DNA from 2 places in the Aeromicrobium sp. SORGH_AS_0981 genome. Region 2 is predicted to be linked to the other one. Evidence: predicted binding sites of a transcription regulator. Region 2 holds the regulator's gene; the other holds the start of a gene.
The links. The regulator HrcA, encoded in region 2, represses chaperone genes, less so after heat shock. The targets are predictions, from matches to a motif close to TTGGCACTCGNNNNNNNCGAGTGCCAA.
Positions count from the first base shown of each region.

Region 1: groES (co-chaperone GroES) is a predicted target of HrcA. The motif match lies at 2,916-2,942, and genes of this name have one in related genera.

Region 1 covers NZ_JAVIZD010000001.1:1,513,433-1,517,762, reverse strand. Annotated here, with positions in the region: gene QE370_RS07760 (hypothetical protein) at 205-597, opposite strand; gene groL (chaperonin GroEL) at 727-2,331, opposite strand; gene groES (co-chaperone GroES) at 2,505-2,798, opposite strand; gene QE370_RS07745 (methyltransferase domain-containing protein) at 3,070-3,786, shown strand; gene QE370_RS07740 (THUMP-like domain-containing protein) at 3,723-4,241, shown strand.
Region 2 covers NZ_JAVIZD010000001.1:2,177,734-2,182,063, forward strand. Annotated here, with positions in the region: gene QE370_RS10965 (CHAP domain-containing protein) at 1-477, shown strand, start outside; gene QE370_RS10970 (DUF3097 domain-containing protein) at 559-1,407, opposite strand; gene QE370_RS10975 (hypothetical protein) at 1,400-1,831, opposite strand; gene hrcA (heat-inducible transcriptional repressor HrcA) at 1,985-3,022, shown strand; gene dnaJ (molecular chaperone DnaJ) at 3,039-4,199, shown strand; gene QE370_RS10990 (histidine triad nucleotide-binding protein) at 4,244-4,330, shown strand, end outside.

The sequences.
Region 1 (4,330 bases), 660 kb from region 2:
GTGTCACATCCGTACCCACGGTATGCCCGTGCTGGCGGAAGCGCAAGAGACACACGTCACCCGCCGTTCGTCCACGCGCCTCGTCGAGGATTCCCAGGTGGACCTGGGAATCCTCGGTAAGCACGGAGAGCTTTCCGTGCGCCGCTGAGATCTCCGTGCCTCGCAGGAGATTCCCAGGTCGACCTGGGAATCTGCGGACCGGGGTCAGCGGCGGGCGTCGAGGTAGGTGCGGGCGAGCGGGGCGGGGGCGCGGGCGAGCCAGGCGTCCTCGACGGCCTCCGCGAGCCGCGCCGGGTCGACGACGTCGAGCTCGACGAGGTAGCCGGGGTGGCGGGCCAGGTGCTCGATGGTGAACAGGCCCGGCACGCCCTCGCCGAGGATGGCGTCGCGCTCGGCGAGGTCCTCGGTGCGCAGGCCGACGATCTCGCCCTGGGGCACGCGCGCGTCGCCGAAGCGTCGCAGGTCGGCCTGCGTGAAGGGCCGCACCCAGCAGAACACCGCCTTCCCCACGAACCAGGCCCGGTTGCGGAAGGTGGTGCCCTCGCTCACCGACGGCAGCGCCGTGCACAGGCGTTCGACGTCGGCGAGGGTGGGCACGGGCCCAGCGTCGTGCGGCGACGTCGGCCCGTCAACCCGGTCGACCACGCCCGCGGTCGACCACCCCGGGACGCGACGAGGCCCGCCGTCCCAGGAGGGACGACGGGCCTCGGTCGTGGTGCGGCTGACTCAGTGGTGGTGCCCGGCGTGGGCGTCACCCTCGTCGTCGGCGGGCTTGTCGGCCACGAGCGTCTCGGTCGTGAGCAGCATGGCGGTGATCGACGCGGCGTTGGCCAGCGCGGAGCGCGTGACCTTGACCGGGTCGAGGATGCCCTGCGCGAGCAGGTCGCCGTACTCGCCGGTGGCGGCGTTGTAGCCCTCGCCGCTCTCGCGGACCTTGGACACGACGACCTCGCCGGAGACGCCGCCGTTGCGGGCGATCCACTCCAGGGGGGCGTCGGCGCCGATGCGGACGATGCGCACGCCGACACCCTCGTCGCCGGTGAGGCCGAGGTCGTCGTCGAGCACGGAGACGGCGTGGACGAGGGCGGAGCCGCCGCCGGCGACGATGCCCTCCTCGATGGCCGCGCGGGTCGCCGAGACGGCGTCCTCGATGCGGTGCTTCTTCTCCTTCAGCTCGACCTCGGTGGCCGCGCCGACCTGGATGACGCACACGCCGCCGGCCAGCTTCGCGAGCCGCTCCTGCAGCTTCTCGCGGTCCCAGTCGGAGTCGGTGAGCTCGATCTCGGCCTTGATCTGGTTGACCCGGCCCTCGACCTCGGCAGCGTCGCCGCCGCCGTCGATGATCGTGGTGTCGTCCTTGGTGACGACGACACGACGGGCGGTGCCGAGCACCTCGAGGCCGACCTGGTCGAGCTTGAGGCCGACGTCGGGGGTGACGACGGTCGCGCCGGTGAGGGTCGCGATGTCCTGGAGCATGGCCTTGCGACGGTCGCCGAACGCGGGCGCCTTGACGGCGACCGAGGTGAACGTGCCGCGGATCTTGTTCACGACGAGCGTGCTGAGGGCCTCGCCCTCGACGTCCTCGGCGATGATGAACAGGCTCTTGTTGGCCGCGATGACCTTCTCCAGCAGCGGGAGCAGCTCGGCGACCGAGCTGATCTTGCCCTGGTTGACGAGCACGTAGGGGTCGTCGAGGACGGACTCCATGCGCTCGGTGTCGGTGACCATGTAAGGCGACAGGTAGCCCTTGTCGAACTGCATGCCCTCCGTGAAGTCGAGCTGCGTGCCGAGGGAGTTGGACTCCTCGACGGTGATGACGCCGTCCTTGCCGACCTTGTCGAACGCCTCGGCGATGAGCTCGCCGATGTGCGCGTCGCGCGAGGAGACGGTGGCGACGTCGGTCATGTCCTTGATGTCGTCGACGTCGCGGGCGACCTCGTGCAGGCGCTCGGAGACGGCCTTGACGGCGGCCTCGATGCCCTTCTTGAGGCCGACCGGGTTGGCGCCGGCGGCGACGGCGCGCAGGCCCTCGTGGACCATCGCCTGGGCGAGCACGGTGGCCGTGGTGGTGCCGTCACCGGCGACGTCGTTCGTCTTGGTGGCGACCTCCTTGGCGAGCTGGGCGCCGAGGTTCTCGAACGGGTCGTCGAGCTCGACCTCACGCGCGACGGTGACGCCGTCGTTCGTGATGGTGGGGGCGCCCCACTTCTTGTCGAGCACGACGTAGCGGCCCTTGGGGCCGAGGGTGACCTTGACGGTGTTCGCGAGGGCGTCGACGCCGCGCTCGAGCGCGCGGCGTGCGTCCTCGTCGAACTCGAGGATCTTGGGCATGGTGATGCCTTCCTACGAAACGACTGAATGGTGGTGTCCGGCGAGAGCCGGAGGTGGCGCGTCAGCACGGTCCTGACGCGCATGGGACCCGACCGGCAAGGCGCGCGAGCGACGGCGACCCGTTCTTGGTCGCCGAGCGAGCAGCAACGCCGCCGGTCGGGAGCCCAGGTGCGTCAGGAGACGACGGCGAGGACGTCGCGGGCGGAGAGGATGAGGAACTCCTCGCCCGAGTACTTGACCTCGGTTCCGCCGTACTTGCTGAAGATGACCTTGTCGCCGACGTTGACGTCGAGCGGGACGCGGTTGCCGGAGTCGTCGATGCGGCCGGGGCCGACGGCGACGACCTCACCCTCCTGGGGCTTCTCCTTGGCGGTGTCCGGGATGACGAGCCCGGAGGCGGTGGTCTGCTCGGCCTCGACGGCCTTGATGACGAGACGATCCTCGAGCGGCTTGATGGTGACCGACACTGGTCGACCTCCCCTTCAACGTTGTGGTGAGTGACGGATGTACGTGATGGGTGTGCACGCCGTCGCGGGGGCCGTGCACGGGTTGGCAGTCTCAGGGTTCGAGTGCCAGTTCAGAATCTAGCACTCACCCCTCCCGAGTGCTAAGGGGTGTTCGCGGGCGGCGGACACCCGGCGGGGGCGCCGGGCCGTGGGCGGCGGGGGTGCCGAGCCGAGGCCGGCGGGGGCGCCGGGCCGTGGGCGGCGGGGGTGCCCGGCCTGCCACGATGGCGTCGTGGACCTGGCGACGTTCGAGCGGCTGCAGACCGACGAGGGTCGGGCGCTGGTGGCGGAGGTGCACGAGCGCGCGGGCCGGGAGTCCGACCTCGCGCTCGGCACGCGGCTGCGCACGCTGCACGACGTGGAGCTGGTGGCGGCGGCGGTGACGCAGAACCACCTGCGGGGCCTGGCGCGGGGCAAGCTGGGCGACGACGCGGCCGGCATGTTCTTCACGCACGACGCGCTGCAGCAGGCGACGCGTGGCACCGTGGCGGCGCTGCGCGCCGAGCGGCTCGCTGTGTCGGGCGCGACCGCGGTGCTCGACCTCGGCTGCGGCATCGGGTCCGACCTCGTCGCGTTCGCGCGCGCCGGGCTGCGGGTGCGCGGTGTCGAGCGAGATCCGGTGCGTGCCGCGATCGCGTCGGCGAACCTGCGTGCGCTGGGGCTCGACGGGGAGGTGGTGTGCGCCGACGCGGCCGACGTGGCGCCGACCGCGGAGGAGGTGGTGTTCCTCGACCCCGCCCGTCGCGACGACCGGGGGCGGGTGTTCGACCCGGAGGCGATGAGCCCGCCGTGGTCGGTGGTCGAGGAGCACCTGTCCGGCCGCGCCGTGGTGAAGACGCTGCCGGGGATCCCGCATGCGCTCGTCCCCGACGGCGTGGAGGCGCAGTGGGTCAGCGACGGGGGGGCGACCTGGTCGAGGCGTGCCTGTGGGGTGCCGGGCTCGACCTGACCGACCGCGCGCCGCGACGCGCGTCGGCGCTGCCGGGTCCGCACGTGCTGAGCGGCGACGGCGCACCCGGTGACGTCGGCGAGCTCGCCGGGTGGCTGCACGAGCCCGACGACGCGGTGATCCGCTCCGGCCTGGTCGGGGCGCTGGCGGAGCAGGTCGACGGGCAGCTCGTCGACCCGAGGATCGCCTGGGTGACGACCGACGTCGACGTGCGGCACCCACTGGCCCGCTCCTTCCGCGTCGTGGCGGAGCTGCCGTTCCGCGAGAAGCAGCTGAAGGCAGCCCTCGTCGCGCGCGACGTCGGCACCCTGACGGTGAAGAAGCGCGGCGTCGACGTCGTGCCCGAGGTGCTCGTGCGCCGCCTGCGTCTGAAGGGGTCGCAGCGCGCCACGGTCGTGCTGACACGGGTCGACGACAAGGCCGTCGCCCTCCTCGTCGACCCCCTCCCCCGCTGACCTCTCACCCTTGGGGTGGGGCCCCACCCCAAGGGTGACTTCCCACACCAGCGCTGGGGTGGGGTGCACCCGTTGGGATGGGGCGATGG
Region 2 (4,330 bases):
ATGTGGCGCGTCGTGCGGCGGGGCTCGGCCTGGCCGTCGGGCTTCGTCCGCTACCCGACGTCGGACGGGTCCCCGGCGGGGCTGCTCGAGTCGATGAGGTCCGAGGACGGCAAGGTCACCGTCAGTGGCATGGCCAGCGAGCCCGACCGGTGGGGCAAGGACGTCGACTACACCGTGGCGCTCGGCGCACCGCTCGACGCGGCGAACGGCGTGCGACCCGTCGAGACGTTCTCGTTCAGCACGGCCTACTACCGGTTCACCTGGAAGCGGACGGTGCAGACGAGAGGTCCGGTCCGGGCCTACCTGTACGCGCACAACACCGAGCGCACGCGCGGCAAGGACACGCTGCTGGGCGTCGCGACCCTCGACCTCGTCGAGGACGGGAGCGTGCTCGGGCGCGTGCTGCCGCGGACGGAGTGGCTCACGCCGCCCACTCCGGCACCGACGCCAACGGTGCAGTCGGTGCTGCAGGACTGAGGGAGCCGCGACGGCCCGGGACCGCCTGGTCCCGGGCCGTCGCGCTGTCCGGGCGCAGCCGTGGCCGCGGGGAGCAGGCCGCTAGGGAGCGGTGACGAAGTCGATGAGCTCCTCGACGCGACCGAGGAACTCCGGCTCCAGGTCGGTCCAGGAGTCGACCCGCGAGAGGATGTGCTGCCAGGCGCGGGCCACGTCGGCCTGCTCGGCGTGCGGCCAGCCGAAGGCCGCGCACACGCCGCGCTTCCACTCCAGGTGGCGGGGGACGACCGGCCACGCCGCGACGCCGAGCCGCGCGGGCTTCACGGCCTGCCAGACGTCGACGTAGGGGTGGCCGACGACGAGCACGTGCGGACGGCCGGAGAGCCTGGCCGCGATGCGCGACTCCTTCGAGCCGGGCACGAGGTGGTCCACGAGGATCCCGAGCCGGCGGTCCGGGCCCGGGTCGAAGTCGTCGACCACGCCCACGAGGTCGTCGACGCCGTGCAGCATCTCCACGGCGACGCCCTCGACGCGCAGGTCGTCGCCCCAGACCTTCTCGACCAGCTCGGCGTCGTGCTTGCCCTCCACGAGGATCCGGCTCGGCAGCGCCACCCTGGCCCGCTGCCCGGCCACCGCGCGCGATCCCGACGCCGTGCGCGCGGGCTGCTGCGGCGCGGCACCGGACGGGGCGACCAGCACCACCGGCCTGCCCTCGAGCAGGAACCCTGGTCCGAGGGGGAAGACCTTGACCTTGAGGCGCCGGTCCTCGAGGGCGACGGTGCCGAGGTCGCGCTCGACGCGCACGACCTCGCCGCACCAGCCCGTCGTGACCTCCTCGACGACCATGCCGAGCTCGGCGGGCACCTCGGTCGAGCGGCCGCGCGGAGGCGCCTTCCAGTCGCCGGCGAGCACGTCGTCGCCGTAGCGACCCCACCCTCGGGTCTCAGCCATGGAGCACGCCCAGCAACGTCTGGTGGAACGCCTCGAGGTCGTCGCGGCCGATCTCGCCGCTGCTCGTGAGGATCCGCGTGGACGAGCGGGTCAGCCCGACGGCGAGGTCGACGGCCTGCGCCCAGCTGGGCCGCGCGGTGGTCGGGACGACGTCGAGGGGCGGGACGAGGTCGCCGAGGGCCACGGTGTCGCCGTCGGGGACGACGAGCACCAGCTCGCCGCCGACGGGGCCGTGCCCCAGGTGCACGACCTCGACGAAGAGGTCGCCGAGGTCGGCGGCCCAGACGGAGCTCAGCGTGCCGCCGCGGGACTCGTGCAGGAGGAACGTGCCGTCGGAGAGCGTCACCCGGCGCGGCCGGTAGGTCAGGGTGCGCGAGCGACCCGTGACCGAGACGACCTCACCCTCGCTCCCGATTGCTCCCACGGCGCTAGACTGGCACTTGCGCCTGGTGAGTGCCAAAGCGCCACGCCGCGCCGACGGACCCCGTCTGCGCCGTGCGCGCCCGAGGCCGTCCGGCGTCGTCGCACCCGAGCCACGCACCGTCCAGCCGAGACCGTCCCAGAGGAGGAGAGCGCCGTGCCGGAGGACCGTCGTCTCCCGTCCGAGGACCGTCGCCTGGAGGTCCTGCGCGCCATCGTCGAGGACTACGTCGAGACCCAGGAGCCGGTCGGCTCCCGCGCCCTCGTCGAACGTCACCAGCTCGGCGTCTCGCCGGCCACGATCCGCAACGACATGGCCGTGCTCGAGGAGGAGGGGCTCATCGCCCAGCCCCACACGAGCGCCGGTCGCGTGCCCACCGACAAGGGGTACCGGCTGTTCGTCGACCGGCTCTCGCAGGTCAAGGCGCTCACGTCGCCCGAGCGTCGCGCGATCGAGACGTTCCTGGGCGGCGCCGTCGACGTCGACGACGTGGTGCAGCGCAGCGTCAAGGTGCTCGCCCAGCTCACCAACCAGGTCGCGATCGTGCAGTACCCGTCGCTGACCCGCTCCACGGTGCGTCACGTCGAGGTGGTGGCGCTCGAGGGCGCGCGGGTGCTCGTGGTCGTGATCACGAGCAGCGGCCGCGTCGAGCAGCGCATCGTCGAGCTCGAGGCGACACCGGGCGACGGGCTGCTGTCCGACGTCCGCTCGCGGATCATGACGGCGGCGGTGGGCCAGCGCCTGCCCGAGGCGTCGCTGCGCCTCGCCGACGTGATCGGCACGTTCGCGCCCGCCGACCGCCCGCTCGTGACCTCCGTGGTCACCACGCTCACCCACGTGTTCTCCGACGAGCGCAGCGACGAGCGCGTCGCCGTCGGTGGCACCGCGAACCTCGCGCGCTTCGGCCGCGACTTCGACACCTCCATCCGCCCCGTGCTGGAGGCGCTGGAGGAGCAGGTCGTGCTGCTGAAGCTGCTCGGCGAGGCCACCACCGACCCCACCGTGCGCATCGGTCTGGAGACCGGCACCGAGGGACTGCCCGGCACGGCGGTCGTCTCGTCGGCGTACGGCACCTCCGAGCAGGCGCTGGCGATGCTCGGCACGCTCGGCCCCACCCGCATGGACTACCCCGGAACCATGGCCGCCGTCGGCGCGGTCGCCCGTTACGTCGGGCGACAGCTCGCGGACGGCTGAACAGGACGAAGGACGTATGGCACAGGACTACTACGCGCTGCTCGGCGTCTCCCGGTCGGCGACGCCCGAGGAGATGAAGAAGGCGTACCGCAAGCTGGCGCGTCAGCTGCACCCGGACGTGAACGACGCCCCCGACGCCGCCGACCGCTTCAAGGAGGTCACCACCGCGTACGAGGTGCTGTCGGACCCCCAGAAGCGTGCCGTGTACGACCGCGGCGGCAACCCGCTCGGCGGCGGGGGCGGAGCGGGCGGCTTCGGCGGAGGCGCCGGGTTCAGCTTCGACGACATCATGGACGCCTTCTTCGGCGGTGGCGGCAGCAGCAGCCGTGGTCCGCGCTCGCGCGTGCAGCGTGGGCAGGACGCGCTGCTGCGCCTGCAGGTCGACCTCGCCGAGGCCGCGTTCGGCGTCACGCGCGAGATCAAGGTCGACACCGCCGTGGTCTGCGAGCGGTGCTCGGGCAGCGGCGCCGAGGACGACTCCGCGACGGTCACCTGCGGCACGTGCCACGGCCACGGCGAGGTGCAGCAGGTCCAGCGCACCCCGCTCGGCAGCGTCCGCACGGCCCGCCCGTGCCCGACGTGCCACGGGTTCGGCACCGTCATCCAGGACCCCTGCCACGAGTGCCACGGCGACGGCCGGGTGCGCTCGCGCCGCTCGATCACGGTCTCGATCCCGGCCGGTGTCGACCAGGGCACGCGCATCCAGCTCGCCGGCGAGGGCGAGGTCGGCCCGGGCGGGGGCCCGGCAGGCGACCTCTACATCGAGGTCGAGGTGGCTCGCCACCCCGTCTTCACCCGCAAGGGCGACCAGCTGCGCTGCCAGGTGACGCTGCCCATGACGGCCGCCGCCCTCGGCACGCACGTCGACCTGCCGACCCTCGAGGCCGACCTGGCCGACGAGGACGGGCCGGAGGTCGTCGGGCTGGAGGTGCCCGCCGGCATCCAGTCGGGCGAGACGCTCACGCTGCGCGGCCAGGGCGTCCCGCGCCTGCGGGGACCGGGTCGCGGCGACCTCGTCGTCGAGATCGTCGTGCAGACCCCGGACGACCTCGACGACGCGCAGCGCGACCTGCTGAAGCAGCTCGCCGCCCTGCGCGACGAGGAGCGTCCCGAGGCACAGCTCGGCAGCACCCACCGCGGCAGCGTGTTCGGCCGCATCAAGGACGCCTTCCGCTGAGCGGAGGTCTCGTCGCAGGCCGCCGGGTGCGGTAGGAAGGGACCATGAGCCCCAGCGCCGACTGCCTGTTCTGCAAGATCGTCGAGGGCGAGGTGCCCGCCGACGTCGTCGCGCAGGACGAGCACGCCGTG